Regions from separate parts of the Pseudomonas extremorientalis genome, predicted to be linked through region 3. Evidence: predicted binding sites of a transcription regulator. Region 3 holds the regulator's gene; each other region holds the start of a gene.
What was found. The regulator sigma-54, encoded in region 3, starts transcription at its own class of promoters, with help from an activator protein. The targets are predictions, from matches to a motif close to ANTGGCATNNANNTTGCTNT.

Region 1 (10,420 bases), 1.3 Mb from region 3:
CAGCAAACCGGCCGCCAGGGCCATCAGCCACGCCAGCCATAGCCCGGCCTGGGTCAGGCGGGTGGCGCCGTCGATATCGCCCGCGCCGTGACGGATGGCCACCAGCGTGCCCACGGCGGCAATCACGCCGATGCAGAAAATCGCCACGAACGAGTAGGTCGCCGCGCCCAGGCCGCCACCGGCCAGGGCTTCGGGGCTCAGGCGCGCCATCATCAGGGTGTCGGTCAGCACCATCAGCATGTGTGCCAACTGTGAGGCAATCAACGGCCCTGACAGCCGCAGAATGGCCCAGAGTTCGGTACGTGCCGGATGTTGCATGATCATCACGCTCGACAAGTCAGAGGGTTGGGGAAGGCTTGATTCTCGGCGCTCTGGGTTAATTACACAAAAGGATTAAAGCGATGGTGTGCATGACTTAAACTCATGTGTATTGATCTGATAGTGTTGGTGGATCGCTATGCAGGAATTTACCGATGTCTCGTCGCCTTGCTCCGCTGTATGCCTTGCGCGCATTCGAGGCCGCCTCTCGGCACAATTCCTTTACCCGGGCAGCGGAGGAGCTATCCATCACGCAAAGTGCGGTGAGCCGACATATCCGCACGCTGGAAGAGCATTTCGCCTGTCGCCTGTTCCAGCGCAGTGGCCGCACCTTGCAGCTCACCGAGGCGGCACGCCTGCTCTTGCCGGGCGTGCGCGAAGGTTTTGCAGCGTTGGAGCGGGCCTGCCATACCCTGAACGCCGAAGACGACATCCTGCGCATGAAGGCACCGTCGACCCTGACCATGCGCTGGCTGCTGGCGCGGCTCAGCCGCTTCCGCGCGTTGCAGCCAGGCAATGAGGTGCAACTGACCAGCGCGTGGATGAGCGTGGACGAGGTGGATTTCAACCAGGAGCCCTTCGACTGCGCGGTGCTGCTGAGCTACGGGCACTTCCCGGCGGACTGGGAGGCCAGCTACCTGTTTCCGGAGCTGCTGATCCCGGTAGGTGCGCCGAACCTGCTTGAGGACGGGCCCTGGGATGCTGCACGCCTGGCCACCGCTGAATTGCTGCACCCCACGCCCGACCGTCGCGATTGGCGCAATTGGTTGGAGCGCATGGGGTTGTCATCCCAGGTGTCGCTCAAGGGCGGGCAGGTATTCGATACCCTCGAACTGGGCATGATCGCCGCTGCGCGGGGTTACGGTGTGTCCATGGGCGACTTGCTGATGGTGGCCGAAGACGTGGCCCAGGGACGCCTGAGCCTGCCCTGGCCAACGGCGGTGGCCAGTGGCGAAAACTACTACCTGGTATGGCCGAAAACCCGCCCCGGCGGTGAGCGTTTGCGGCGCCTGGCGGAGTTTCTGCAGGCGGAAGTCAAGGCGATGGAATTGCCTCAGGTCGAACGCCTCGAGTGAGGGGCGACAGACTGTTTGTGCAATCGTTTGCGTGATACCCCTGCGGATCGCTCAAGTATTGCCTCGGCTCGCCGAAGTAGGTGTGTTGGAACCATCGTACACCAACGTTTCCCACTGGATAATTTGCCGACAACGCTATGAGATCAGGATGATCCTGGCCTCGGCCAGGAGCCGTCATGTCTCAACCTCGCGCCCGGATAGCCTCCCAGTTAGGCCTGGCATTAGCCGTGATTCTGGCTGTCGTCATCAGCGGCAGCACCGTGTTTGCCTTGCGTTCCCTCGACTCCGCCAACCTCGCTACCCGCGAGGAGCACCTGGCCAGCGAGGCACGTTTGCTCGCCGACCAACTCAACACCTTCCACAGCACCTTGCGCGAAAGTACCCAGCGTTTGAGCGGGCTGTTTGAAAAGCGCTTCGGCGCCGGCTTGAGCGTGCATGCGGACCAGCCTGTGACCGTGGCCGGTGTGCAGACGCCTAGCTTGTACCTGGGCAATCAGGTGTTGAACAACAACTTCAATGAAGTGGATGATTTCAAGCAGATGTCCGGCGGCGTGGCCACGGTATTCGTGCGCAGCGGCGAAGACTTTATCCGCATCAGCACCTCGTTGACCAAGCAGGATGGCAACCGGGCCATCGGCACGGTGCTGGATCGCCAGGGCCCGGCTTACCAGCGGGTGCTCGGCGGGCAGACCTATATCGGCCGCGCGGTGCTGTTCGACCGCTCCTACATGACCCAGTACAGCCCGGTGCGCGACAGCAGTGGGCAGGTGATTGCGGTGTTGTTCATCGGGTTCGACTACACCGATGCGCAGAATGCCCAGTTCGAGAACCTCAAGCGTTTCCGCATCGGCCAGACCGGCTCCCTCGCCTTGCTGGATGAGCAGAAGCGCTGGCTTGTACCGCCGGCGGGCGTGCAGGCGCTGGATCAAGCCGTACCCGTGATGCTGGACCTGGCCAAGACGCCGGGCACCGGGCGCTTCTGGGCAGACAAAAACGAAGATTTCTACAGCGTGTCGGTACCCTTCGAGGGCGGGCCATGGGCCGTTGTCGCGAGCATGCCCAAGGCTGAGATCCGCTCGGTGACGTGGGACGTCGGTATCCGCCTGGTCGTAGGCAGCGTGCTGGCCATGCTGCTGGCGGTCGGTGCAACGGTGTGGCTGCTGCGCAGCAAGCTGGCGCCGTTGGGCGACCTGGTGCGCCAGGCCGAAGCCTTGGGCGCGGGCGACTTGAGCGCGCGCTTGAATGTGTCCAGTCATGACGAAATCGGCCAACTGGCGCGCAGCTTCAACCAGATGGGTGAAGCGCTGTCGACCATGGTCTCGCATATCCGCAAGGCGGCTGAAGAGGTCAACAGCCGTGCGCAGGCGCTGTCCGGCTTGTCCGGTGGCGCCTATGAAGGCATGGAGCAGCAGTCCGGCGAGATCACCAGCATGGCCGGCGCGGTGGAAGAGTTCAGCGCCACCTCGCTGAACATCGCCGACAACATGGGCAGCACCGAACGCCTGGCCCAGGAAAACGCCCAACAAACCCGCATCGGGCGCAACTCGATGCAAGAGGCGTCGTCATCCCTGGAACACATCGCTGCCGCGCTCAACAGCACAGCCACGGTGATCAACACCCTGGGCCAACGCTCCCAAGAGATTGGCGGAATCGTCGGCGTGATCACCTCGATTGCCGACCAGACCAACCTGCTGGCGCTCAACGCTGCCATCGAGGCTGCCCGCGCCGGTGAGCAGGGCCGTGGGTTTGCGGTGGTCGCCGATGAAGTGCGCAACCTGGCGTCACGCACCCGTGAGGCTACCGATGAAATCTCCGGGATGATCCAGAGCATCCAGCAGGAAACCGGCAACGCCATCAGCACCATGGAACACGGCAATGTGCTGATGCAGGAAGGCCTGTCGCGCAACGCCGACGTGGCTTCGGCCCTGGCGCGGATCGACGAGCAAAGCCGCTCGGCCGGTCAGCAGTTTGCCGCGATCACCACCGCCACCCAGGAACAGAGCAGCACCGCGACCTTGCTCAGCAGCAACTTGCAGAGCATCGCGCTGGCCAATAGCGAGCAGCGGGAAGTGGTGTCGAACCTGGCGATTACCGCCAAGGAACTGGAGACCCTGGCGGCAGGCTTGCGGCATGAGGTAGATCGGTTTCGTTGAGGCCTAGCGGTCGCCCAGGCCGGGGTCCACGCGCTTGCCGATGTCCTTCAGGCGCGCCAGTTGGTCGACCATGCCGGGGGCTTCGTCCATGCTGGTGACGAAGGTCCACAGGTAAGTCATGACTGCATAGATATGGCCGGCCTTGACCGCGGGTGACTGCGCCAACTGGCTGATGGCGACCACAAACAGCAAGGCGGCCAGCGTGCCAAGAAACAGGTACGCAGCGGCCTCGCGGTCTGACAGCCAGATGCGCAGGCGCGAAAGCACCTGGTAGTGGCGCCGCAGGGTCGGTGCGCCGACCTTTTCCACCAGGCCGATTTCTTTTTCCAGCCGGTTGTTCAACCGTTCATGCAGCGCTTGGTTGCGCCGGGCAAAGCGTGGCAACAACGTGATGCACAGCACTAGCGCGCCCAGGCACGCCAGGCCTACCCAAGGCTCGATCACGATCAACATCACTGCCGCGCCGATAATCGACACCAGCGCCGTGGCGATGATCGGTACATGCTTTTCAAAGAAGTCGACGAACTCCCGAGCAAGCACCACCCGCGCCGCCGATTTCGACGTGCTGTGGTTCTGCAGGCGTTGGTTGAGGATCACCGGCACCGCCAGATCGGCGTAGATCCGCGTGAAAGTCCGCGTATCCAACGCCCGGCGCGCCGCGCCGACCACCCAGAACGCCAGGACCACGGCGGCGTAGAGCAGCGCGTTACCCGTGTCGCCGCGGATGATCGCGTCCACCGCAAACCCGGCAAACAACGGGTAGGCCAGCAGCAGCGCGTTCTCCAGCGCGACCAGCGACAGCGTGGCGGACAGCTTGCCCGGATAGGCTTTGGCAATGGCCTTGAGCGTCTGGCCGGCGGATTGCTGGCCGATTTTCTGACTTTCTTCGATCAGGATTTGCGGTGTGACGGATGACATGGGGTGCACCAAAGGAGTGATAGACGCTATTATTGAGCGACTGCTCAAGTATCCTTGAGCGATCGCTCAAAAAGCAAGCGCCGCTTATCTGCCGGTGCCTGGAAGGAATTGCCCATGTCGCGTATCGACCGTAAAGACCAGATCATCGCCGCCGCCCTGGAACTGTTTCGCAGCAAGGGTTTTGCCGATGTGTCCACCCGCGACCTGGCCGAACATGCAGGCCTGTCCCGCAGCCACGTCTATCACTACTTCAGCGACTGGAAGGAACTGCGCCGCGAAGCCTTCGTGCGATTTGCCAACGAACAGCTGGACGAAGTACGCGCGCCCCTGGCAGAAGCAGCGCCCCTGGAAGCTTTTGTGGGTTTTTTGCGCGACTGCCTGCCAAGCACCGCCGATGCGGGGTGGGCGCTGTGGCTGGATGCCTGGGACGAAGCCATGCAGGACCCGGAAATGGCCCAGGCTTACCTGGCGATCAACGCCCAATGGCAAGGCATGCTCGCCGAAGTGATCGAGCGGGGTGTGGCTGCCAACGTCTTGCGTTGTGACTCGCCACAACGCGCTGCCCGCCAGATCTTTGCCGTGGCGATGGGCTATGCCGACGACCTGATGCTCAAACCCTCCATGGAGTCGGCCGAAGCGGCCCTGGATGAAGTGATGGAAGTGGCGCGGCTGCTGCTGGACTTCCCAGAGGCGCCCTAGCCGACGGCCGCGGGCCGATATTGCAGCGCTTCCGCCAGGTGCGGTCGAGTGATGTTATCGGCGTGCTCGAGGTCGGCCAGGGTACGCGCCACTTTGAGCAGGCGATGGGCCGCGCGCAGGGATAGCGTCAACCGTTCACAGGCGGTTTCCAGCCAGCCTTCATCGGTCTTCGTCAGCTTGCAGTGCTTGCGCAGCCCTGGCAGATCAAGGAACGCATTCGCACAGCCCTGGCGTTGCCGTTGGCGATCGCGGGCCTGGGCGACCCGTGCCGATGCCTCGGCCGTGTTATCGCCCACCTGCTGGGTTGGATTCAACGCGGTGGTTTCCCGCGCCACAGTGAGGTGCAAGTCGATGCGGTCCAGCAAAGGGCCGGAGAGCTTGTTGCGATAGCGCTGAACCTGCTCCGGCGTGCAGCGACAACGCCCGTTGGGTTCGCCCATGTACCCGCAAGGGCAGGGGTTCATGGCGGCTACCAGTTGGAAGCGGGCCGGGAAGCTGACGCGATCGCGGGCGCGGGAAATGACGATGTGGCCCGATTCCAGAGGCTCGCGCAGCACCTCCAGCACCTTGCGGTCGAACTCCGGCAATTCATCGAGGAACAGTACGCCGTGATGGGCCAGGGTAATCTCCCCAGGCTGCGGTTTCGACCCGCCGCCCACCAATGCCGGACCTGATGCAGAGTGGTGCGGCTGGCGAAACGGTCGGTGTGGCCAGTGACTCAGCGGTGCCAGGCTGACGACCGACTGGATAGCCGCCACTTCCAAGGCTTCCTGCTCGCTCAACGGTGGCAACAAACCCGGCAGGCGACTGGCAAGCAGTGTCTTGCCGGTGCCGGGCGGGCCGCTGAACAGCAGGTTATGCGCGCCCGCCGCCGCGATCAGCAGTGCGCGCTTGGCGGCGAGCTGGCCCTGTACTTCGCTCAGGTCCGGGTATGGCTTGTTCAGGTACAGCAAGCCGTCGGACTTGTAGGGCTCTATGGGCTGATGCCCATTCAGGTGCGCCACGACCTGCAGCAAATGATCTACCGCAATCACCTTCAACCCCGAGGCCAGGCACGCCTCCTCGGCATTCGCCCGCGGCACTATCACGGTGCGCCCGGCCTTGCGTGCCGCCAACGCGGCCGGCAGCACGCCTTTCACTGCTCGCACTTCGCCGGACAGCGCCAACTCGCCGAGGCATTCCACCTCATCGAGCATCAGCGCCGGCACTTGAACGCTGGCCGCCAGGATGCCCAGCGCTATCGCCAGGTCAAAGCGCCCGCCGTCCTTGGGCAGGTCGGCGGGTGCCAGGTTGAGGGTGATGCGCCGGGCAGGGTATTGCAGGGCAGAGTTGAGAATGGCGCTGCGCACCCGGTCCTTGCTTTCCTTGACGGCGGTTTCCGGCAAACCCACCAGGGTGAGGGATGGCAAACCGTTGGCCATGTGCACTTCGACGGTGACGGCAGGGGCTTCGACGCCGATCTGGGCGCGGCTGTGGACGATGGCGAGGGACATGCTCGTTCCTTGAAAAGAGGGCCGCTTCCTGCGGTTTTTCAAGGGTAGACGAGGTGGAGAAATGCGAGGCGAGGGAGGTTTTACAGAACGTATCCAGCGTCGTTCGCAGCGCTTTATGTGGGAGCTGGCTTGCCTGCGATAGCATCGCCTACGTGCAACTGATACACCGAGGCGTCTGCATCGCAGGCAAGCCAGCTCCCACACTGACCGCGTTTATTCAGCAGAGGGCGGCGTCAGTCGTGCTTCCAGCTCCGCCACCTTCGCCTCCAGGCTCTCCAGCCGCGCACGTGTGCGGGCCAGCACCACCATCTGGCTATCAAACTCTTCCCGGCTCACCAGGTCGAGTTTGCTGAAGCCGCTTTGCAGCAGCGCCTTGAACTGGCTTTCGATTTCATTGCGGGGCAGCGGGGTGTCGCCGCTGAACAGGCGAGAGGCGTGGCCGCTCAGGGCGTCGAGGAGGTCTTTGGGCGCGAGCATGGGAAATATTCCGGAATACTGTTGGCCGGCAGTGTACCACGCAGCGTCTATAGTCTTTTCCGTGGCGGCGAGCGCACGCTTTTCGCGCAGCGGGTCGGGCGGTGTCGCACTGTTTTTGTGCGCATTGCCGCCATCAAAAAGCCCCGCAGTTGGGCAAAAGTGAGCAAAGGACTGATTTCAGTGATTTTTACGGAGCTGGCAAGGTTTCTGCTTAGACGATCATGACCCATGCACTGATGCAGTCGCTGTGACGAATGCAGTGCGCCGACGGATCAGGGGTACAGGTTTCGTCACCAGTGGTTCGCTGGCGTCGCAACGGCAAATGCCGAGGCGACGACGCGTTACAAAGCCAGGCACTGCGCTTAGACTTGAGACGGGTTTGTTTTCCTGGGGCAAGTCCACCAATTCGGGAGAGAGTTTTCATGAAGCTAGTCACTGCCATCATCAAGCCGTTCAAGTTGGACGATGTACGCGAGTCGTTGTCCGAGATCGGCGTGCAGGGCATTACCGTTACTGAGGTCAAAGGCTTCGGTCGGCAGAAGGGTCACACCGAGCTGTATCGCGGCGCGGAATACGTAGTCGATTTCCTGCCGAAGGTGAAGATTGATGTCGCGATTGACGACAAGGATCTTGACCGGGTTATCGAGGCGATAACCAAGGCCGCCAACACTGGCAAGATCGGTGACGGCAAGATCTTCGTGGTCAATCTGGAACAGGCTATTCGCATCCGTACCGGCGAAACCGATACCGACGCAATCTAAGCCGCCAAACCCCAACGCCCCAGGAGAAAACAATATGACTCTGCGTAAATTCGCAGGGCTCGGAGCCCTGTTGTCCATCGTAATGCCAAGCCTGGCCATGGCGGCAGACGAAGTGGCGGCTCCAGTCCTCAATTCCGGTGACACAGCGTGGATGCTCACATCCACCGCGCTGGTGCTGTTCATGACCATTCCAGGCCTGGCGCTGTTCTACGGCGGCATGGTGCGCTCCAAAAACATTCTTTCCGTGATGATGCAATGCTTCGCCATCACTGGCCTGATCAGCGTGTTGTGGGTCATCTACGGCTACAGCATCGCGTTCGACACGACCGGTATGGAGCAGGGCGTCGTCAACTTCAACTCCTTCTTCGGCGGCATGGGCAAGGCGTTCCTGGCGGGCGTAACCCCGGCCAGCATCACCGGGCCTGCGGCGTTGTTCCCGGAAGCGGTGTTCATCACCTTCCAGATGACCTTCGCCATCATTACCCCGGCGCTGATCGTCGGTGCGTTCGCCGAGCGTATGAAGTTCTCCGCGATGCTGATCTTCATGGCCATCTGGTTCACCCTCGTCTATGCGCCAATCGCACACATGGTCTGGAGCGGTAATGGTGGCTTGCTGTGGGACTGGGGCGTGCTGGACTTCGCCGGTGGCACAGTGGTGCATATCAACGCCGGTGTAGCTGGCCTGGTGGCGTGCATCGTGCTCGGCAAGCGTAAAGGCTTCCCGACCACCCCGATGGCACCGCACAACCTCGGTTACACCCTGATCGGCGCGGCCATGCTGTGGATCGGCTGGTTCGGCTTCAACGCCGGCTCGGCCGCTGCGGCCAACGGCACTGCCGGCATGGCGATGCTGGTCACCCAGATCGCTACCGCTGCTGCGGCGCTGGGCTGGATGTTCGCCGAGTGGATCACCCACGGTAAGCCAAGCGCACTGGGCATCGCCTCGGGTGTGGTGGCTGGCCTGGTAGCCATCACCCCAGCCGCTGGCACCGTCGGGCCGATGGGCGCCCTGGTGATCGGCCTGGTCGCCGGTGTGATCTGCTTCTTCTGCGCCACCAGCCTCAAGCGCAAGCTTGGCTACGACGACTCCCTGGACGCATTTGGCGTGCACGGCATCGGCGGTATCGTCGGCGCGATCCTCACCGGTGTGTTCGCAGCCCCTGCGCTGGGCGGCTTCGGCACGGTGACTGACGTGGCTGCACAGGTCTGGATCCAGGCCAAAGGGGTCGGCTTCACGGTGATCTACACCGCTATCGTGACCTTCATCATCCTCAAGGTGCTGGACATGGTCATGGGCCTGCGGGTGACCGAAGAGGAAGAGGCGGTCGGCCTCGACCTGGCGCAACACAACGAGCGCGGCTACAACCTGTAAGTACGCGAAAAAAAGATGCCCGGCTTGCCGGGCATTTTTTTGTCTGTTGTTTGTCAGTCATAACGAGCTGTACCGGTTTTTATCGAGTGTTTGTGATGGGATGCACACGGCACTTTTCCGCATGCCAATGTCTTACAGGCATGTAGGCGTATTCGGCACTTTGTTTTTTCCCTGAGCGCGCTAGAATGCGCGCCGATGGGCGGAGAACTGTATGTGGCAACAGACCCTGATTACCCTGCGGGCCAAGCCCCGGGGCTTTCACCTGGTAACCGATGAGTTGCTGGCCGGCTTGCCTGAATTGAAGGCCTGTCGCGTGGGCTTGTTGCATCTGTGGCTGCAGCACACCTCGGCCTCGTTGACCGTCAACGAGAATGCCGACCCGGCGGTACGCCGTGACTTCGAACGTTATTTCAATTCGCTGGTGCCGCAAGGCCTCGCAGGGTTCGAACACAACGACGAAGGTCCGGACGACCTGCCGGCGCACTTCAAGGCCAGTCTCCTGGGCTGCCAGCTGAGTTTGCCGGTGAAGGCCGGCCGCTTGGCGATGGGGACCTGGCAAGGTGTTTATCTGGGCGAGCACCGTGATCATGGCGGTGCTCGTAAAGTCCTCGCCACCTTGCACGGTGATGGGGCATAAGCCACTGGTTAACCAGTGGATGTTGATTTTTTTCCGGCAGCCGTCGACAGAGGGTGAAGCTGGGCTATAACTAATCTGCTTTTCGCAAGTCATGAGGTAGAACATGAGCGACGATGATCTGGAAAACGACGAACTCGAAGTAGGTGACGAAGACGACACCGAAGAAGGCCTTGAAGCGGCGGCGGAAGACGTTGCCGACGAGGACAGTGGCGATGATGCGCCTGTCCCGGCCGCCAAAGGCAAAGCCAAGGCAGCTGTGTCGGTAGACGAATTGCCAAGCGTTGAAGCCAAGAACAAAGAGCGTGATGCCCTGGCCCGTGCGATGGAAGAGTTCCTCGCTAAAGGCGGCAAAGTGCAGGAAGTCGAGGCCAACGTGGTGGCAGACCCACCGAAGAAGCCGGATAACAAGTACGGCAGCCGACCTATTTGAGGTCAGTCACCTGCTTGTAAGAAAAAGCCCGCCGTCGCTGCGGGTTTTTTCATGCCTGGACGTTACCGGCGATAAAAATGTGGGAG
Region 2 (10,420 bases), 2.1 Mb from region 3:
CCCAACCCCCCGTCGCGCCGGGCGCCGCCAATGGTGAATGCGCGCAGGAACAGGCCTTCGCGTAATTCGGCGTCGATGCCCGGGCCGCTGTCGCTGACGGTGACGGCTACCGCATGGGTTTGAGGCGACAGGATGACCTCGATTTCGCCGTTCACCGGGGTATGCCGCAGGGCATTGTCCAGCAGGTTGGTCAGCACCCGTTCGATCAACCCCAGGTCTGCCTGCACCGTCGGCACCTGCGGCGGCAGGCTCGCCGTCAGCGTGATGCCGCGTGCCTCGGCAGTCAGTTCGAATTTCTGGAAGATGTCCTGCACCAGGTCCGGCAATGAAAAACCTTCGATCACCGGCTGCACAAAGCCATGCTCCAGGCGCACCAGTTCCAGCAGCGATTGGGCCAGGCCGCCGACTTTACGGCTCTGGTCTAAAGCAATCCCGAGGTAGCGACGGCGCTCTTCCGGGCTGAGGCTGGCATCCTTGAGCGACAGGGTTTCCAGGTAACCGTGCAACGAGGCCAGCGGTGTGCGCAGGTCATGGGAGATATTCGCGACCATTTCCCGGCGTTCCTGGTCCTGGTGGGTGATGGCGCGCCACTGTTCGCCCAGGCGGTTTTCCATTTGCACGAAGGCGTGGTCCAGCACGGCGATTTCATCGCCGCTGGCGAGTGGCACTGCGACGGATTCTGCCGGTTTGGGCGCGCCATTGATGTCGAACTGGCCAACCTTGTCAGTGAGTTGACGCAGCGGTCGGGTGATCCAGGCAAACGCGATCAGGCCGGCCATCAGGCAGAGCAGGGCGACCAGGCCGATGGACCACAGGGCGATCTTCAAGGCCATGCCGGTGGCGTCCTTGGCGTCGTACGCATCGTGGGCTTCACCGAGCAGGACCACATACAGGAACCCGGTCTGCTGCCCGCCGGCGGTGAGTGGCGCGGCGCTGAATACCTTGCGCCCATCGACGCTGCGCGGGTCGTCCCCGAGGATCGGCAGCATGAAGCCCGCGAGGAAGCGCCGGATGGGCGCCAGGTCGACCTTGTCACGCAACAGGTGGCCGCTGGGTGCGGCGTTGCCGACCACGCGGCCGTCGATGTCGAGCAGGTACACCTCGACGCTGGGGTTGACCAGCATCAACTGGCTGAACAGGTTGCGCACGGCGTCGGGCTTGAGGCCGTCGGCGTCCATCAATTGGGTGTCGCGGGCGATGTGCGCCGCGAGATCGCGGGACAGGCCTTGCACCACCTCCAGCTCGTGCATGCGGTTGGAACGAACCTGCAGCCACGCCGAGGTGCCGCTGCAGATCAACAGCAGTACCGCGAACACCAGCGACAGGCGCTGGGTGAGGGTGAGCTTCATGGCGGGCTCTCGGCAAACTTGTAGCCACGGCCCCACACCGTGAGGATGCGCGCCGGGTTGGCCGGGTCGGCTTCGACCTTGGCCCGCAGGCGGTTGATGTGGGTGTTGACCGTGTGTTCATAGCCTTCGTGGCTGTAGCCCCACACCGCGTTGAGCAAGTCCATGCGCGAGAACACTTTGCCCGGTTGGCGCGCGAAGAAGTACAGCAGGTCGAATTCCCGTGGGGTAAGGTCCAGGCGCTGGCCTTGCAGGGTGGCGTCACGGGTCAGCGGGTTGATGAACAATTGGCCGAGGTCGAGGCTGCCGGCGTCCATCTTCAGGTTGCGCGCCATGGCGTCGACCCGGCGCAGCAACGCTTTCACCCGGGCCACCAGTTCCGGCATGGAAAACGGCTTGGCCAGGTAATCATCCGCGCCCAGCTCCAGGCCTAGGATGCGGTGCAGTTCGCTGGAGCGTGCGCTGGTGATGATGATCGGGGTGTAGCGCGTCATGGCACGGGCGCGCCGACAGATCTCCAGGCCATCCACGCCGGGCAGCATCAGGTCGAGGATCAGCGCATCCCAGCCGCCTTGCTCCAGCAGGCGCAGGCCTTCATTGCCATCGGCGCTGTGCACCACGTCGAACTGTTCATCACGCAGGTGCAGGCAGATCAGGTCGGCGATATGGGCATCGTCCTCGACCACCAGGACACGTTTGGGCTGATCCATGTAAGAGAAACCTTCGCTTGTAGTTCGCGCATTGTGCGGCTTTTGCAACAGTGTAGTTATCACGAATTGTTTAACTCTGCGTGAGGATTCCGCGACCGTAAACAGCCCAAGATTCCCTCACTTCAAAGAGGGAAAGCACCATGTACTCACGCCGACAAATACTCCTGGCCAGTGGCGGCCTGGGTGTCGCCGTCCTGGCGGGCGGCCTGCTCAAGCAACTCAATAGGGTCGCTGACGCCGAAGCCGCCGAAACCTTCGAGGTCAGCCACACCGACGCGCAATGGCACAGCCTGCTCACCGACGAGCAATACGCCATCCTGCGCGAAGAGGGCACCGAACGCCCCTACAGCAGCGCGCTCAACGATGAACACCGTGCCGGTACGTTTGCCTGTGCCGGTTGCGCGCTGCCGCTGTTTGCCTCGGCCACCAAGTTCAACAGCCACACCGGCTGGCCCAGTTTCTGGCAACCGCTGGAGAACGCGGTGGCCAGCCGTACCGATACGTCCTACGGCGTGCTGCGCAAGGAAATCCACTGCCGTCGCTGTGGCGGCCACCAGGGGCACGTGTTCGATGATGGCCCGCCACCCACCGGCCTGCGCTACTGCATGAACGGCGCCGCCATGACGTTCGCGGCGGCGTAAGCCAATGTCTTTTTCTTATAAGGGTCCATCCCATGTGGCTTCTGGTTCTCGCGTACCTGGGCGGCGTGCTGACAATCGTCAGTCCGTGCATCCTGCCTGTTCTGCCTTTTGTCTTCGCTCGCACCGGGCAGCCGTTTTTGCGCAGTGGCTTGCCGCTGTTAGCGGGGATGGCGGTGACATTCGCCCTGGTGGCCTCGCTGGCGGCGGTGGGCGGCGGTTGGGTGGTGCAGGTCAATCAATACGGGCGCTGGCTCGCGTTGCTGTGCGTTGCCCTGTTCGGACTCACGTTGTTGTTGCCGCAACTGTCGGAACGCCTGACGCGCCCGCTGGTGGCCGCCGGCAGTCGTTTGTCGCAAGCCGCCGGGGCCGATGCCCGGCCGCGGCCGGGCGCGTCGTTCCTGATCGGCGTGGCCACCGGGCTGCTCTGGGCACCGTGCGCCGGGCCGATCCTGGGGCTGGTGCTCACCGGCGCGGCGCTGCAGGGCGCCAGCATCGGTACTACCTTGCTCTTGCTGGCTTACGCCGCCGGTGCTGCCACCTCCCTCGCGCTGGCGTTGCTGGTCGGCGGTAAGGTCTTTGGTTTCATGAAGAAGTCCCTCGGTGCCGGCGAATGGCTGCGCCGGGGCCTGGGTGGGTTGATGCTGGCCGGTGTGGCCGCGATTGCGCTGGGCCTCGACACGGGCGTGCTGTCGCGGCTGTCGACCGCGTCCACCGGTGGCCTGGAACAAAGCCTGGTGGATCGCCTGAGCGCCAAGCCGGTGAAGCCGGGCGGGGCGATGATGATGGCCGCCAATCACGGCGACACCTTGCCGATCGAAGGCGCGCTGCCGCCCCTCGACGGTGCCGTGCAATGGCTCAACAGCCCGCCACTGACCACCGAAGCACTCAAGGGCAAGGTGGTGTTGGTGGATTTCTGGACCTACTCCTGCATCAACTGCCTGCGCACCTTGCCGTATGTAAAGGCCTGGGCCGAGAAATACCGCGACCAGGGCCTGGTGGTGATCGGCGTGCATGCGCCGGAGTTCGCCTTTGAGCGCGACGTGAACAACGTCACCCAGGCCATGAAGGACCTGGGCATCACTTACCCTGTGGCCATCGACAACAACTACAAGATCTGGCGCGCGTTCAACAACCAGTACTGGCCGGCCCATTACTTCGCCGATGCCAAGGGCCAGATTCGCTACCACCACTTCGGTGAAGGCGACTACGCCGAGTCGGAGCGGGTGATCCAGCAGTTGTTGCGTGAAGCCGGCGCGAAGAACGTCGCGGGCGGCTTGATCGAAGCCGATGCCAAGGGCGTGCAACAAGCGCCGGACATGAACGAGGTGCAGTCGCCGGAAACCTACCTGGGTTCGCAGCGCGCCGAAAACTTCGTCAAGTCCGGCCCCCTGGCACTCAACCAGTGGACCCTGCAAGGCCAATGGAACGTCGGCGGCCAGCAAGCCACCCTCGACCAGGCCGGTGGGCGCATCGTCTACCGCTTCCACGCCCGCGACCTGCACCTGGTGCTCGGCCCGGGCGCCGACGGCAAGCCGGTGCGTTTCAAGGTCACGATCGACGGCCAGGCCCCGGGCGGTGCCCATGGCACCGACGTCGCACCGGATGGCAGCGGCACGGTCACCGAACAGCGTTTGTACCAGCTGGTGCGTCAGCCGGGCGCCGTGCAGGACCGCACCTTCACCATTGAATTCCTTGACCCCAACGTGTCGGCGTATGCCTTCACCTTTGGTTAACCCGGAGTGCCTGCCATGAATGTATTCAAATACCTGCCAGTCCTGGCCTTCGCAGCGTTCGTCGGTCAAAGCCTGGCCTTTTCCTTTGGCGCTGCCGCCGACGACGCCGTGGTGATCGCGCCACCCGCCCTGGACCTGCCCGCCGAAGCTGGCAACCTGCAAACCGCTGTGTTCGCCGGCGGGTGTTTCTGGGGTGTTCAAGGGGTGTTCCAGCATGTGCGAGGCGTGAAGAACGCCGTGTCCGGCTACGATGGCGGCGCTGCAAGCACAGCGCAATATGAGTCCGTCAGCGACGGCAACACCGGCCACGCCGAAGCGGTTTCCGTCACCTACGACCCGAGCAAAATCAGCTTCGGCAAACTGCTGCAGATCTACTTCTCAGTGGCCCACAACCCCACCGAACTCAACCGCCAGGGCCCCGACACCGGCACCCAGTACCGTTCGGCGATCTTTGCGCAGAACGCCGAACAGCAAAACGTCGCCCAGGCCTACATCGCCCAGTTGGACGCCGCCAAGTCTTTCGACAAACCCATCGTCACTAAAATCGAGATGGGCAAGGTGTTCTACCCGGCGGAGTCCTATCATCAGGACTTCCTCACCGAGAACCCGTCCTACCCCTACATCGTGATCAATGACCTGCCTAAAGTGGCGCAACTCAAAAAGCTGTTCCCCGACCAATACCGCGCCGAGCCGGTGCTGGTGAAAAACCAGTAACCGCGGTTGTGGATTACACAACCTCCAGGTACGAGCTATGAATCGCCCGCGCCAACTCGCGCACGGTGTCGATAAATTCCGTGAGACGGCTGTGCAAGCCGTCTTCAAGGATTTCATCAATCCCCGTATACCGCAGCCGCGCCTCGAACTCCGCCGCCAGGCGCTGCGCCGTGCGCCCATAACTGCCAGGCAGGTCCGCCAGGATATGGCTCAACTCCTCGATGCACGCATGCAACGAGCGCGGCACATCGCTGCGCAACAGCAGTAATTCGGACACGGAACGGGCGTTCAACGCGTTCGGGTACAGCTCCGTATACGCCTCGAAGGACGACAACGCGCGTAGCAGGGCGCTCCACTGGTAATAACCGCGTGCCGACAAGTCACTGACTTCTTCCGATTCCTCGCCGAACATCTCGTAGCGCGCATCCAGCAAACGCAGGGTGTTGTCGGCACGCTCGACAAAGGTGCCGAGGCGAATGAACCGATAGGCGTCATTGCGCATGATCGTCCCCGAGGTTGCCCCACGAAACAGGTGCGAGCGCTGCTTGACCCAATCACAGAAGTGGCTGATGCCGTGTCGCGCCAGGCCGCCGGCGGCGATGCTGCGCATTTCCAGCCAGGTGGCGTTGAGGTTTTCCCACATGTCGGCGGTGATGCGCCCGCGTACGGCGTGAGCATTGCCACGGGCGGCGCGCAGGCAGTTGTAGATGCTGGCGGGGTTTTCTTCGTCGAGGGCGAAGAAGTGCAGCATGCGCTCGGCATCCAGCTGTTTATGGCGTTCAAGGTAGCTGTCCAGGGTGCCGCTGCTGAGCAACGACATGGCCAGTTCGTCCAGACCGTCGCTGCGCCCGGCTTGTGGCATCAACGACAGCGAGTAACTGACTTCGAGCATGCGCGCCAGGTTTTCGGCACGCTCCAGGTAACGGGACATCCAGTACAGATCTGCGGCGGTTCTACTCAACATACTCAGCCCTCCACCACCCAGGTGTCCTTGGTTCCGCCGCCCTGCGACGAGTTGACGATCAACGAGCCTTCCTTCAATGCCACGCGGGTAAGCCCACCGGGCACCAGGCGGGTTTCCTTGCCCGACAGCACAAAGGGCCGCAGGTCGATATGCCGTGGGGCGATACCGTTTTCAACGAAGGTGGGGCAGGTGGACAGGCTCAACGTCGGTTGGGCGATGTAGGCGTGGGGACGCGCCTTGATGCGCTGGCGGAAGTCCTCGATCTCGGCGGCGCTGGAAGCCGGCCCGACCAGCATGCCGTAGCCACCGGAGCCCTGGGTTTCCTTGACCACCAGTTCCGGCAGGTGAGCCAGTACGTGGGACAGTTCATCGGGCTTGCGGCACTGGAAGGTCGGTACGTTTTGTAGCACCGGTTCTTCGTCCAGGTAGAAACGGATCATTTCCGGCACATAGGGGTAGATCGACTTGTCGTCCGCCACGCCGGTGCCGATGGCATTGGCCAGCACTACGTTGCCGGCGCAATAGGCCGCGACCAGGCCGGGGACGCCGAGCATCGACTCGGGGTTGAAGGCCTTGGGGTCGAGGAAGGCGTCATCGATGCGCCGGTAAATCACGTCGACCGGCTTGGGGCCGTCGGTGGTGCGCATGAACACCTTGAGGTCGTGCACGAACAGGTCGGCGCCTTCTACCAGTTCCACACCCATTTCCCGGGCCAGGAACGCATGTTCGAAGAACGCGCTGTTGAAGCGGCCCGGGGTCAGTACCACCACGTTGGGGTTGTCCAGGCGGCTGGAGCTCTTCAACGTCTTGAGCAGCAGGTTGGGGTAATGGTCCACCGGCGCGATGCGTTGCTTGGCGAATACTTCGGGGAACAGGCGCATCATCATCTTGCGGTCTTCGAGCATGTAGCTCACGCCGCTGGGGGTGCGCAGGTTGTCTTCGAGCACGTAGTAGGTGCCGTCACCGTCACGCACCAGGTCGACACCCGAGATATGCGAGTAGATGTCGCGGTGCAGGTCCAGGCCGACCATGGCCTTCTGATAGCCCTCGTTGCCCAGCACCTGGTCCGCCGGAATGATCCCGGCCTTGATGATGCGCTGGTCGTGGTAGATGTCGGCGAGGAACATGTTCAGCGCATTGACGCGCTGGATACAGCCGCGTTCGATAACGCTCCATTCACTGGCAGGGATGCTGCGCGGGATGATGTCGAAGGGGATCAGGCGCTCGGTGTCTTGTTCGTCGCCGTAGAGGGTGAAGGTGATCCCGGCGCGGTGAAACAGCAAATCGGCTTCGCGGCGACGCTGGGCCAGCAGTTCCGGCGGCGTATTCGCCAGCCAGCGGGAGAAGTCCTGATAGTGCGCACGGCAGGCGCCGTTTGCGTCATTCATTTCATCGAAGAAAGATCGAGCCATTCCAGTACCTTGTCAGTGCCGAGGGACGCTTGGGTGGCACTGCCGTTTCAAAAAACGCATTTTTTATGAGCCCGTGGCTAAGGGTGCCACTGGGCCTGGTCCTTACTTTCTTGTGGGGTCGGCTCTGGGTCGGGGGGTAACGAATGCTCCTGTATCCGGGCAGATGAATGGATAAAGCAATGCCTGTGCCGAAACCCTGAATTGCTTGTACTGAGGGGCGTGTTGTGGCGAGCAAGCCCGCTCACGACAACACGCCCGTTCACCAGAAGGGGGCAGTGCCTGGCAGACGCCCCGACTTGGTGCATGAACAAACTTGAACTTCACTCGCCGCTGATTCTTCTAACAGGACTTGAACCCGCAGGGAGCACCGTCATGCCCAGAATCATCTCTCCCCATACACCGGAAGCGGCCCTGACCGACCACAGCGAACACAACGCCAAGATCTTCGGTTCGCCCAAGGACCGTTTGGACTTCTACCGGCGCGAGATCCAGTACGAAACCACCATCCTGGCCAACCGCACCGACGCTTATCTCACGGCGCAATCGTTCCTGGTGATCGCCTTTGTTTCCGGTATGGGCAACCTCAACCCGGAGTGGGGCAAGCTGTTTACCCTGGTGGTGCCGGTGTTCCTGGTTTCGCTGGGCATTCTCAGCTCCCTGAATGCCTGGCCAGGCATTCGGGCGGCGTACGAAATCATCGATCACTGGCACTACAAGCAGAGCGAACTGCTGCGCAGCGAGCCGGTGATGGGCATGGCCTATGATGAGTCGCCGCTGTTTTCCGAAATGGAGTCGTCCCACAAGGGCTATCGCAAGTCGCTGCTGTTCTCCATGCGTGCGCCCTGGCTGTTCATGGTGTTCTGGCTGGTGCTGGGGATATACGCGTTCTATATCCAGGTCGACAACCCGATCCGCTGAGCAATCGGACGGAACTTCGCCGGGTGGCGCAGCGCCTTACCTGTAGGCCCTGCTGATTTCCCTGCGGCCTGTAACGAGGTGACCCATGAGCACAAGCAAAGACCCGCAACTCGATAACCGCAACGACCCGGCCATCGACGGCGGCGAACCGGCTCCCGGTACCGCTGCCGACGTGCCGAAAGATCCGGTCCCGGCCAAAGACCCCAAAGCCAGGGAAAACGACTACAGTCCAGACTTCAAGCCCGAGCGCGAGCCCAAGCCTGAAACCGATGCCGATATCGATACCCAGGGCGGTTAGAGGAGACGGTCATGTCCAAAGGACTCGACGACGAACTCAACGACCCGGGCAATGAAGACCCCGGTTCCTTGATGGATGATGCAGAAGTGCCGCTCAACGACCTGGATGACGCGGCAGACGTAGGCAATACAGAGCGTCAGGACTGAGCGTCCGCCTTGGCTCGTCGTTCATACCACACCAGCATCGGCTGGGTACTCAGGCCATGAACGACGATGCTCAGGGCAATGACTGACAAGGTCAGGTTTACCGCCACCGCGCTGCTGGTGCCAATCAAGCCGTGGTTGAGCGCGTAGAACAGGTAGTAAATACTGCCGATCCCGCGAATACCGAACCACCCCATCAGCCCGCGCTGCCGCAGATCAATCAGGCGGCCCCAAGGCATTGCCAGCACGCCCAGCGGCCGGATCACGCAGAACAGCAGTGCCGCTACCGCCAGTGCGCGCCAATCCCAGTGGCTGACCAGCACGATGCCCAGCACTGTCACCAGGAACACCTCCATCGAACGCTCCACCAGGCTGCCGAACGAGAGCATGTCGCCCATCATCACGCCGGCGGCAATCTGGGTGTCTTTCAGCTCGCTGACATCACCTTGCAATGCGTGTTCTGGCTCTACCTCCAGGTGACCCACCACCGGCAGCGCCAAATGCTCCGACGGGGTCTGCGAGTTCCCGGTCGAGCGGAACTCCGCCTGGCGCAAGCCAAGCCCCGCCGCGAACACTGACAGGAAACCATAGCCGCCCACCGCCTCGGCGACCACATAGGCCAGTGCGATCAGTGCGAGCGTCAGGTAGTCATTGGGCGAGAGCGTGCTGTCACTGTTGCTGATGCGCAACCAAAGGGTCACGCGGCCTATGCCACGGCCCATCCAGTAGCCGATCAACAACCCGGCCGGCACCGCCCAGAGCAGATTCTTCAGCACCCAACCGCCCAGCCAGTCACCGTCGAACCCGCCGTGCTGCATGAACAGCAGGGCGAAAATCACAAACGGGAAGGCCGTGCCGTCGTTCAGGCCCGCTTCGCCGGACAGCCCGAAGCGCAGTGCGTCATAGTCCTGGGCATTATTGACCTGCACCAGGCCTGCCAGCACCGGGTCAGTCGGGGCCAGAATCGCCCCGACCAGCAGTGACACACCCCACGACAATGCAAACAGGTAATGCAGCGCCAGGCAGATGCCGAGGATGGTCAACAGCATCACCGGCCCGCCCATGCCGAACGCGATGCGCCAGGTCCGGTGCTTGAGTGGCAGACGCAGCTTCAAGCCGCTGACGAACAGCGAAAACAGCACCGCGACTTCAGTGAGGTGCTCCATCCAGCGCGCAGAGTTTTTGATGTCCAGGTGCAACAGGTCGACGCCCAGCGGGCCGATGCCTACCCCCAACAACAGGCACACCGCCGAGGTGGTGACCGGCATCCAGCGCAGGTAGGAAGAGGTGAGGGCAAGGGTGAGCAAGACAGCGCCCAGTACGGCCATCCATAGAATAAAAGTCATCGAGCGTGCACCGAGGCCGTGGTCTGTTCAGGTTGGAGGACCGCGGCCGGTGACGGGTTCAATGTGATTGGATCAACTGCGAGCCAATGGTTTTCACGCGGATCATGTCGATCAGTTGACGCAATCCCGGCTGCGGCTGGCGCCGGCTCGGGTAATACATGCACAACGGCTCGCCCATGCAGGCCCAGTCGGGCA
Region 3 (10,420 bases):
TTTGCCTGGCAATTGGCGACCTGCGAATTGCTGCCTTCCATTTCTTTTTCTGACCTGGTGCAAGGATCTAACGATGAGTAACACCCGTATCGAACGCGACAGCATGGGCGAACTGCAGGTGCCTGCCGAAGCCTTGTATGGCGCACAAACCCAGCGCGCGGTGAACAACTTCCCCATCAGTCATCAACGTATGCCCGCGCAATTCATTCGCGCTCTGATCCTGGCAAAGGCAGCTGCTGCCAAGGTTAACGTTGATCTCAAGCAGATCAGCGAAGGGCAGGGCAAGGCCATCGTCGATGCCGCCCAAGGCTTGCTGGAAGGCGACTTCATGCAGCACTTCCCGGTGGACATCTTCCAGACCGGCTCCGGCACCAGCTCCAACATGAACGCCAACGAAGTGATTGCGACCCTTGCCAGCCGCTTGCTGGGTGAGCCGGTCAACCCAAATGACCACGTGAATTGCGGCCAAAGCAGCAACGACATCATTCCGACCACGATCCACGTCAGCGCCGCGCTGGTGCTGCATGAGCAAACACTGCCCGCACTGTTGCATCTGGTGCAGGTGATCGAGCAGAAGGCGCAAGAGGTTCACCCGTTCATCAAGACTGGCCGCACTCACTTGATGGACGCCATGCCGGTGCGCATGAGCCAGGTGCTCAACGGTTGGGCGCAGCAGCTCAAGGCCAATATCGGGCATTTGCAGGACCTTCTGCCGAGTTTGCAGGCGTTGGCTCAGGGCGGTACTGCGGTCGGCACCGGAATCAACGCACACCCGGAATTCGCGGTGCGTTTCAGTCAGCAATTGAGCAGCCTGACCAGTGTGAAATTCACTCCGGGCAAGAACCTCTTCGCCCTGATTGGCTCCCAGGACACCGCCGTCGCTGTGTCCGGGCAGTTGAAAGCCACCGCCGTGTCGCTGATGAAAATCGCCAACGACCTGCGCTGGATGAACTCCGGCCCACTCGCAGGCCTGGGGGAAATCGAGCTGGAAGGCCTGCAGCCTGGTTCGTCGATCATGCCCGGCAAGGTCAACCCGGTGATCCCTGAAGCCACCGCGATGGTGGCCGCACAAGTCATCGGCAACGACACGGTCATCACGGTCGCCGGCCAGTCGGGCAACTTCGAACTGAACGTGATGCTGCCGATCATCGCCAATAACCTGCTCAGCAGCCTCGAGTTGCTGGCCAACTCCAGTCGTTTGCTGGCAGACAAGGCCATTGCCAGCTTCAAGGTCAATGAGGCCAAGCTCAAGGAAGCGCTGTCGCGCAACCCGATCCTGGTCACCGCACTCAACCCGATCATCGGTTACCAAAAGGCCGCTGAAATCGCCAAGAAGGCCTATCAGCAGGGCCGTCCGGTGATTGATGTCGCCCTTGAGCACACCGACTTGCCGCGCAGCCAACTGGAAATCCTGCTGGATCCGGAAAAGCTCACGGCCGGCGGCGTGTAATCACCGACTCTGCTTTGGAGGCTCACCATGGAGCACTGGAAACGCACGATCGAACGGGCCAATCGCTGCTTTATGGCGGGTGAATTGGTTGACGCTCGCGAGGCTTACTTGCAAGCCCTGGCCCTGGCCCAAGTGCTGTTCGAGCGCTGGGCGGATGCCGACGAAGCAGTGGCGGCTTGCGTCATTTCCCATCACAACCTGGCGGACCTGCACCTGCGGCTGAACCAGCCGGAAGAAAGCGCGGAATACCTTTGCGCGATCCACCAGCGTCTGTTGCAGACCATGCAGGACCCGCGCCTGAGCCCGCAGTTGCGGGAAGCGGCGCTGCGCCAGAGCAGCAAAACCTATGTCGAACTGTTGAATTTCATCAGCGATCACGGCGAATACCCTCGCACCCATCGCTTGCTGGGCGGTACTGCGGCGCAGCTCGCCACGCCCCACTACGGAGCACATTGAAATGACTTACACCTTGCCTGCCTTGCCTTACGCGTATGACGCCCTGGAACCGCATATCGATGCGCAAACCATGGAGATTCACTACACCAAGCACCACCAGACTTACATCAATAACCTCAACGCGGCGGTCGAAGGCACCGAGTTCGCGGGCTGGCCGGTCGAGAAACTGGTGTCCAGCGTGCAGCAACTGCCGGAAAAACTGCGCGCAGCGGTGATCAATCAGGGCGGCGGCCATGCCAACCACTCGTTGTTCTGGGCGGTGATGTCGCCCAAAGGCGGTGGCAAGCCCGAAGGTGCGTTGGGCAAAGCCCTCGACGAACAGTTGGGTGGTTTTGAGAGTTTCAAGGAAGCCTTCACCAAAGCCGCTTTGACGCGCTTCGGAAGCGGTTGGGCCTGGTTGAGCGTCACCCCGCAAAAGACTCTGGTGGTGGAGAGCAGTGGTAATCAAGACAGTCCATTGATGAACGGCAATACACCGATCCTCGGTCTGGACGTCTGGGAGCATGCCTACTACCTGCTGTACCAGAACCGCCGCCCCGAATACATCAATGCCTTCTACAGTGTTATCAACTGGCCAGAAGTTGCCGCCCGCTATCAGGCCGCTTTGGCCTGAAAACCACCCTCGACAAGATCTAAGGCCGACTATGGGGACTGACACACTGGCGATCAGCAGCGGACGAATGTTTCGTTATGCGTTTGGCTCGCTGCTGCTATTGGCAGGTACTGCATTGCTGGTGGCCCACGGGCTGGCCTGGCTGAACCTGGAACCGCGCATCCTGCGCGCCCTGCAAGGCGGCTCCATTTGCGCCCTGGGGACGGCGCTGGGCGCGGTCCCGGTACTGGTGATCCGACGCATGCCGGTGGCGCTGAGCGACACATTGCTGGGTTTTGGTGCAGGCGTGATGCTGGCGGCGACGGCGTTTTCGCTGATCGTCCCGGGCATTGCCGCAGCTGAAAGCCTGGGGCTCTCACCGTGGGGTGCCAGTGGTTTGATCAGCTTTGGCATCATGCTGGGGGCATTCGGGTTGTACTTGGTTGACCGTAAGGTCTCCGGGGCGAGTCCGGAAATGCTGGTGGGCACGCCGGACAAGCCGGTAATTCCACCGCGTATCTGGTTATTCGTGTTTGCCATCATCGCCCACAACATCCCCGAAGGCATGGCGGTAGGCGTTTCCGCCGGTGGTGGCATGCCGGATGCCGACAGCCTGGCCATGGGCATCGCGTTGCAGGACGTGCCCGAGGGACTGGTGATTGCGTTGGTGTTGGCCGGGGCGGGAATGTCGCGGGTCAAGGCGTTCCTGATCGGCGCTGCATCAGGTCTGGTGGAGCCCGTATTCGCTGTGCTCTGCGGCTGGCTGGTCAGCCTGGCCGAAGTGTTGTTGCCTTTGGGGTTGGCCCTGGCTGCTGGCGCAATGCTGTTGGTGGTGACCCACGAAGTCATCCCCGAGTCGCGACGCAATGGTCACGAAAAACTCGCCAGCCTGGGCCTGTGCATCGGTTTTTGCTTGATGATGGTGATGGACACCGCTTTGGGGTAGGTAAAGTCTACTGTAGGAGCGAGCAAGCTCGCTTCCACATAGGGTTATTCACCTTCGTCGAAGTAATTGTTGATCAGCGCCACCAGCGCGGCCATTGCTTCGTCTTCCTGCTCGCCTTCCGTCTTCAAGTGAATCCGGGTGCCCTTGCCGGCCGCCAGCATCATCATGGCCATGATGCTCTTGCCGTCGACCATGGATTCCGGTGTACGCCCGGCGCGGATCTGGCAGGGGAACTGCCCTGCTACGCCCACGAACTTGGCCGAGGCGCGGGCGTGCAAGCCCAGCTTGTTGATGATTTCAATTTCCAGAGCGGGCATCGCGGGGGTGTTCCTTTCAGCTAAGGTCGCGGTGGCGGACCTGGACGTTCTTGAGGGTTTGTTGCAGCACCTGGCCCAGGCGCTCGGTCAGGTAGACGGAGCGGTGATGGCCGCCAGTGCAGCCGATGGCAATGGTGACATAGGCGCGGTTGCTTGCAGCAAAGCGTGGCAGCCATTTGAGCAAGTAGGTGGAAATATCCTGGAACATCTCCTCCACATCCGGTTGCGCCGCCAGGTAATCGGCCACGGGCTGATCCAGACCGGACTGGTCACGCAGCTCCGGTTTCCAGTACGGGTTAGGCAGGCAGCGCACATCGAACACCAGGTCGGCGTCGACCGGCATGCCGCGCTTGAACCCGAACGACTCCACGAGGAACGCCGTGCCCGGCTCCGGCTGGTTCAGCAGGCGCAGCTTGATGGCATCGCGCAACTGGTACAGGTTGAGGCTGGTGGTGTTTATCTTGAGGTCGGCGAGGTCAATGATCGGTCCCAGCAGCTTGGTTTCGTCTTCGATGGCTTCGGCCAGAGAGCGATGGGGGCTGCTGAGGGGGTGGCGCCGGCGGGTCTCGGAGAAGCGTTTGAGCAGGGTCTCTTCGTCGGCGTCCAGGTACAGCACGTCGCAATGAATGTGCTTGCCCCGCACTTCCTCGAGCAATTGCGGGAATCGCTCGAGGTGGCTGGGCAGGTTACGGGCATCAATTGAAACGGCGACCAGCGGTTGGGCCAGTTCGGTATGGATCAAGGCGCGTTCCGCCAACTCTGGCAGCAGGCCGGCGGGCAGGTTGTCGATGCAATAGAACCCGTTGTCCTCAAGAACGTTGAGGGCGGTGCTTTTACCCGAGCCGGAGCGGCCGCTGACGATGATCAAGCGCATGGTTACTGCCCGTTCTGTTCATCCAGGACAACCTGGTACAGCGCCTCATTGCTGCTGGCGCTACGCAGTTTGTCGCGTACTTCCTTGCGGTCGAGCATGCTGGCGATCTGCCGGAGCAGTTCCAGGTGCGCATCGGTAGCGGCTTGCGGGACCAGCAGGACGAACAGCAGGTCTACCGGCGCACCGTCGATGGCGTCGAAATCGATGGGGGCTTCCAGGTGCAGCAGGGCACTGACAGGTGTTTCGCAGCCTTTGAGGCGACAGTGAGGAATGGCGATGCCGTTGCCAAAACCCGTGGAACCGAGTTTTTCACGGGCAATCAGCGCATCGAAGACATCCTGCATCTCCAGATCCGGCACTTCGCGCGCGATCAGGTTGGCAATTTGTTCGAGGGCTTTCTTTTTACTGCCGCCCGGCACGTTCACGAGGGAACGGCCGGGGGTCAGGATGGTTTCAAGTCGGATCATGGGGGGAGAGTTAACGACCTGTACCTTGCATCAGGTGCAGATTCTTTTCCTTATGCTTTATGAGTTGGCGGTCCAGCTTGTCGTAGAGCGAGTCGATCGCCGCGTACATGTCTTCATGTTCCGCATTGGCGACGAGCTTGGCATTCGGTACGTGCAGGGTGGCCTCGATTTTCTGCTTGAGCTTATCGACCTCCATGATGACCTGCACGTTGGTGATCTTGTCAAAATGCCCTGCAAGCTTGTTCAACTTGCTTTCGGTGTACTCACGCAGGGGCTTGGTCACTTCCAGTTGGTGTCCACTGATGTTGACTTGCATACAGCTTCTCCTTCGTTGCCAGTGCATAAAGCGGCAGGCAAAGGCGCCTGCCACTGGAACGCTGTGGCCCGCCCGTCACATCAAACGCTTACGCTCGCTGGAAGGCGCGATCCCGAGGGACTCGCGGTACTTGGCGACGGTTCGACGGGCGACCTGAATGCCTTGTGCCTCCAGTAAACCAGCGATCTTACTGTCACTCAATGGCTTTTTCTGATTTTCCGCGGCAACCAGTTTTTTGATGATCGCGCGGATCGCCGTGGACGAGCATTCACCGCCTTCGGAGGTGCTGACGTGGCTGGAGAAAAAGTATTTCAGTTCATAAATACCCCGTGGGGTATGCATGAATTTCTGCGTGGTCACGCGTGAAATGGTCGATTCATGCATGCCCACCGCTTCGGCGATGTCATGCAGTACCAGCGGCTTCATCGCTTCGTCGCCGTATTCCAGGAAGCCGCGCTGGTGCTCGACGATCTGGGTGGCGACTTTCATCAGGGTTTCGTTGCGGCTTTGCAGGCTCTTGATGAACCAGCGGGCTTCCTGCAACTGGTTGCGCATGAAGGTGTTATCGGCGCTGGTGTCGGCGCGGCGGACGAAACCGGCATATTGCGGGTTGACCCTCAGGCGTGGCACCGACTCCTGGTTCAGTTCCACCAGCCAACGCTCGTTGTCCTTGCGCACGATCACGTCGGGGACGACATATTCGGCTTCGCTGGACTCGATTTGCGAGCCGGGGCGCGGGTTGAGGCTCTGTACCAGCTCGATGACCTGGCGCAGGTCGTCTTCCTTGAGCTTCATGCGACGCATCAACTGGCTGTAGTCGCGGCTGCCCAGCAGGTCGATATAGTCGGTGACCAGGCGCTGGGCCTCGGCGAGCCATGGGGTCTTGGCCGGCAGCTGGCGCAATTGCAGCAGCAGGCATTCGCTGAGGGTGCGCGCGCCGATACCGGCAGGCTCGAACTGCTGGATGCGGTGCAGGACGGCTTCGATCTCGTCCAGTTCGATATCCAGTTCGGGGTCGAAGGCTTCAAGAATTTCTTCAAGCGTCTCGTCTAGATAACCCTGATTGTTGATGCAGTCGATCAGGGTTACGGCGATCAGGCGATCGGTGTCCGACATCGGTGCCAGGTTCAGTTGCCATAGCAGATGGCTCTGCAGGCTCTCGCCGGCAGAGGTGCGGGTGGTGAAGTCCCACTCGTCATCGTCGTTGCTGGGCAGGCTGCTGGCGCTGGTCTGGTAGACATCTTCCCAGGCGGTGTCGACCGGAAGCTCGTTGGGAATGCGTTCGTTCCATTCGCCTTCCTCAAGGTTGTCCACCGTGGGGGCGGTTTCCTGGTAGGAGGGTTCCTGCACATCGGAATTGGGTTTTTGCTCGATGTTATCGGCCAGCGGGTCTGCATTATCGAAGTCGTCGCCTTCTTCCTGGCGTTCGAGCATCGGATTGGACTCCAGGGCCTCCTGGATTTCCTGTTGCAGGTCCAGGGTCGACAATTGGAGCAGGCGGATGGCCTGTTGCAGCTGCGGTGTCATCGTCAGCTGCTGGCCCATTCTCAGGACTAGCGATGGTTTCATGGCAGGGGCTTAACACCTTATTCGCCGGCGCAATGCGCCATCCACGACAGGGCGCGTGAGCGCCAAACATAAGCAAATTATATGCCTGATGTCGGGTGCTTTGCCTAGAGCGCGGTAACAATAAAAATCCGGAGGTTTTCATTGACTCCCGCGCACCTTGGCGAACGCCGTGACACCACGGTGTTTACAGGCGGAACTCGTGACCCAGATACACTTCCTTGACCAGTTCATTGGCCAGGATTGTGGCGGAATCACCTTCGGCAATCAGCTGGCCGTCATTGACGATATAGGCGGTTTCGCAGATGTCGAGCGTCTCACGGACGTTGTGGTCGGTGATCAGCACGCCGATGCCCTTGGCCTTGAGGTGATGGATGATCTGCTTGATGTCGCCGACCGAGATCGGGTCGACGCCGGCAAACGGCTCGTCCAGCAGGATGAACTTGGGTGCAGTGGCCAGGGCGCGGGCGATTTCCACACGGCGACGCTCACCACCGGACAGGCTCATGCCGAGGTTGTCGCGGATATGGTTGATGTGGAACTCCTGCAGCAGGCTTTCCAGCTCCTTGCGACGGCCGTCACGGTCGAGTTCCTTGCGGGTCTCGAGGATCGCCATGATGTTGTCCGACACCGACAGTTTGCGGAAGATCGACGCTTCCTGTGGAAGATAGCCGATACCGGCACGGGCGCGGCCGTGCATTGGCTGGTGGCTCACGTCCAGGTCATCGATCAGCACGCGACCCTGGTCCGCCTGGACCAGGCCAACGATCATGTAGAAGCAAGTGGTCTTGCCGGCGCCGTTGGGGCCGAGCAAGCCGACGATCTGGCCGCTGTCGATCGACAGGCTGACGTCGCGCACGACCTGACGGCTTTTATAGGCCTTGGCCAGATGCTGGGCTTTCAGGGTTGCCATTACTCGGCCTTCTTCTTCGGCTGGATAACCATGTCGATGCGTGGACGAGGCGCGGTGACCTTGTTGCCATTGGCACGACCGGCGTTTGCAATCTGTTTCACGGTGTCATAGGTGATCTTCTCACCTTCCGTGGAGTTGCCATCGGGGCTGAGCACCTTGGCCTGGTCGATCAGGACGATGCGGTTCTGCTGGGCATGGTACTGGATGGTCTTGCCGTAGCCCTTCATCGGTCCGGTATCGGTCGCGGACTGCTTCTGTTCGAAGTAAGCCAGGTTGCCGACCGAGGTCACGACATCGATATCGCCGGTCTTGGTGCGCGTAAGCGTCACGGTATTGCCGGTGATTTTCATCGAGCCCTGCGTGATGATCACGCCGCCGGTGTAGGTGGCCACGCCTTGCTTGTCATCCAGTTGCGCATCGTCAGCTGAAATGTGGATCGGCTGCTGGCTATCGTTCGGCAGAGCCCAGGCGCTCACGCTTCCCAGTGCTGCGCCCAGGCCGAGCAAAATAGGGAGAGTTTTAACGAGCCTCATACTGTCCTCTTACGTTCGATAGCAGGTGTATCCTGCTTTCTTTCAAATACGCTTTCATTCCCTTGCCAGTCGATACACCGCCAGCGCCGTCGATTCTAACGTCTTGCTCGGTCTGCGCATATTGCTTCTGCGGGAATACGGTCATGCGACTGCTGGTGATCACGGTCTCACGGCTTTTATCGTCAGTGCGCGCAATGCGCACCGAGTCGATCAGTTCCACCTCGGTACCGTCCGGGTTGACCTCGCCACGCTTGCTGGTGACGTGCCATGGGAACTCGGTACCGCGGTAAATGTTCATGTCCGGGTTGGTCAGCAGGGTGACTTCGGTGGCCTTCACATGCTCGACCTTGTCCGAGGTCATCTCGTATTGCACCTTGCCGTCAGGCAGGAACTGCACGCTTTTGGCATTGATGGCGTAATAGTCGATAGCGCCCTCGTCAACCTGCGCAGCAGGCTGGTCGAGAAAGCGCTCCGGGCTGATATTCCAGTAGCCCACCGCCAGGAACAGCGCGGCGATGACCCCGAATAACAGGAAGTTGCGAATCTTTTTGCTCGGCATAAAACGCTCTATAAGTAGGCGGCGTGGGCCGCTTCAAGGCTGCCCTGGGCACGCAGGATCAGCTCGCAGAACTCGCGGGCGGCACCTTCGCCACCGCGGGCGCTGGTGATGCCATGGGCGTGTTCGCGAACAAACGCCGCCGCATTGGCGACGGCCATGCCCAGGCCTACTCGGCGAATCACCGGCAGGTCTGGCAGGTCATCACCCAAGTAGGCGACCTGCTCATAGCTTAGGTTGAGTTGGCCAAGAAGCTCGTCCAGAACCACCAGTTTATCCTCGCGGCCCTGATACAGGTGAGGAATCCCCAGGTTTTGTGCACGCCGTTCCACAACGGGCGTTTTCCGGCCGCTGATAATTGCCGTTTGCACGCCCGCCGCCATCAACATTTTGATGCCTTGGCCGTCCAGCGTGTTGAATGTCTTGAATTCGCTGCCGTCTTCGAGAAAGTACAGGCGGCCGTCGGTCAGCACACCGTCAACGTCGAAAATCGCGAGTTTGATATTTTTGCCGCGTTGCAACAGGTCGCTGGTCATCTACATCACTCCTGCACGCAGCAAGTCGTGCATGTTCAGGGCGCCAATCGGGCGGTCGTCGCCATCAACCACCACCAGCGCGCCGATCTTGTGGTCTTCCATGATCTTCAAGGCTTCGGCTGCCAGCATCTCGGGGCGCGCGGTCTTGCCGTGGGGTGTCATTACCGCGTCGATGGTGGCGGTGTGGATATCAATCGTGCGGTCGAGGGTACGGCGCAGGTCGCCGTCGGTGAAGACCCCGGCCAGGCGGCCATCGGCCTCGAGGATCACGGTCATGCCCAGGCCCTTGCGGGTCATTTCCATCAGCGCGTCTTTCAGCAGGGTGCCGCGCTGGACGTGAGGCAATTCATCGCCCGAGTGCATGACGTTTTCCACTTTCAGCAGCAGGCGGCGGCCCAGGGCGCCGCCTGGATGGGAAAACGCGAAGTCTTCGGCGGTAAACCCCCGGGCTTCCAGCAGTGCTACGGACAAGGCATCGCCCATGACCAGTGCGGCGGTGGTGGAGGAGGTCGGTGCCAGGTTCAGCGGGCAGGCCTCGTGGTCCACGTGGACGTTCAGGTTCACTTCGGCGGCCTTGGCCAGCGTCGACTCCGGGTTTCCGGTGATGCTGATCATCTTGATGCCCAGGCGTTTGATCAGCGGCAACAGGGTCACGATTTCGTTAGTCGTGCCGGAGTTGGACAGGGCAAGGATGATGTCATCCTTGGTGATCATGCCCATGTCGCCGTGGCTGGCTTCGGCCGGGTGCACGAAAAACGCGGTGGTTCCGGTGCTGGCCAGGGTGGCGGCGATCTTGTTGCCGACGTGGCCGGATTTGCCCATGCCGACCACCACAACGCGGCCCTTGCTGGCCAGAATCATCTCGCAGGCGCGTACGAAATCCGCGTCAATATGCGCC

Region 1: glnK (P-II family nitrogen regulator) is a predicted target of sigma-54. The motif match lies at 7,329-7,348, and genes of this name have one in related genera.
Region 2: LUU92_RS14030 (circularly permuted type 2 ATP-grasp protein) is a predicted target of sigma-54. The motif match lies at 7,694-7,713, and genes of this name have one in related genera.

Annotation. Positions count from the first base shown of each region.
Region 1 is NZ_CP089519.1:6,145,007-6,155,426, reverse strand. It holds gene LUU92_RS28045 (NorM family multidrug efflux MATE transporter) at 1-324, opposite strand, end outside; gene LUU92_RS28040 (LysR substrate-binding domain-containing protein) at 474-1,394, shown strand; gene LUU92_RS28035 (methyl-accepting chemotaxis protein) at 1,571-3,547, shown strand; gene LUU92_RS28030 (ABC transporter six-transmembrane domain-containing protein) at 3,551-4,465, opposite strand; gene LUU92_RS28025 (TetR/AcrR family transcriptional regulator) at 4,580-5,164, shown strand; gene LUU92_RS28020 (YifB family Mg chelatase-like AAA ATPase) at 5,161-6,657, opposite strand; gene LUU92_RS28015 (accessory factor UbiK family protein) at 6,871-7,134, opposite strand; gene glnK (P-II family nitrogen regulator) at 7,557-7,895, shown strand; gene LUU92_RS28005 (ammonium transporter) at 7,930-9,267, shown strand; gene LUU92_RS28000 (secondary thiamine-phosphate synthase enzyme YjbQ) at 9,479-9,904, shown strand; gene sutA (dormancy-specific transcriptional regulator SutA) at 10,008-10,334, shown strand.
Region 2 is NZ_CP089519.1:3,175,337-3,185,756, forward strand. It holds gene LUU92_RS14000 (sensor histidine kinase) at 1-1,349, opposite strand, end outside; gene LUU92_RS14005 (response regulator transcription factor) at 1,346-2,056, opposite strand; gene msrB (peptide-methionine (R)-S-oxide reductase MsrB) at 2,197-2,697, shown strand; gene LUU92_RS14015 (cytochrome c biogenesis protein DipZ) at 2,730-4,430, shown strand; gene msrA (peptide-methionine (S)-S-oxide reductase MsrA) at 4,446-5,144, shown strand; gene LUU92_RS14025 (alpha-E domain-containing protein) at 5,158-6,108, opposite strand; gene LUU92_RS14030 (circularly permuted type 2 ATP-grasp protein) at 6,111-7,520, opposite strand; gene LUU92_RS14035 (hypothetical protein) at 7,893-8,438, shown strand; gene LUU92_RS14040 (hypothetical protein) at 8,524-8,736, shown strand; gene LUU92_RS14045 (hypothetical protein) at 8,748-8,882, shown strand; gene LUU92_RS14050 (cation:proton antiporter) at 8,873-10,225, opposite strand; gene LUU92_RS14055 (LysR family transcriptional regulator) at 10,284-10,420, opposite strand, start outside.
Region 3 is NZ_CP089519.1:1,054,156-1,064,575, forward strand. It holds gene LUU92_RS04580 (FagA protein) at 1-81, shown strand, start outside; gene LUU92_RS04585 (class II fumarate hydratase) at 74-1,450, shown strand; gene LUU92_RS04590 (DUF2753 family protein) at 1,478-1,906, shown strand; gene LUU92_RS04595 (superoxide dismutase) at 1,908-2,519, shown strand; gene LUU92_RS04600 (ZIP family metal transporter) at 2,551-3,444, shown strand; gene LUU92_RS04605 (HPr family phosphocarrier protein) at 3,489-3,761, opposite strand; gene rapZ (RNase adapter RapZ) at 3,778-4,635, opposite strand; gene ptsN (PTS IIA-like nitrogen regulatory protein PtsN) at 4,638-5,102, opposite strand; gene hpf (ribosome hibernation-promoting factor, HPF/YfiA family) at 5,113-5,418, opposite strand; gene LUU92_RS04625 (RNA polymerase factor sigma-54) at 5,494-6,987, opposite strand; gene lptB (LPS export ABC transporter ATP-binding protein) at 7,172-7,897, opposite strand; gene lptA (lipopolysaccharide transport periplasmic protein LptA) at 7,897-8,430, opposite strand; gene lptC (LPS export ABC transporter periplasmic protein LptC) at 8,417-8,989, opposite strand; gene LUU92_RS04645 (KdsC family phosphatase) at 8,998-9,522, opposite strand; gene LUU92_RS04650 (KpsF/GutQ family sugar-phosphate isomerase) at 9,523-10,420, opposite strand, start outside.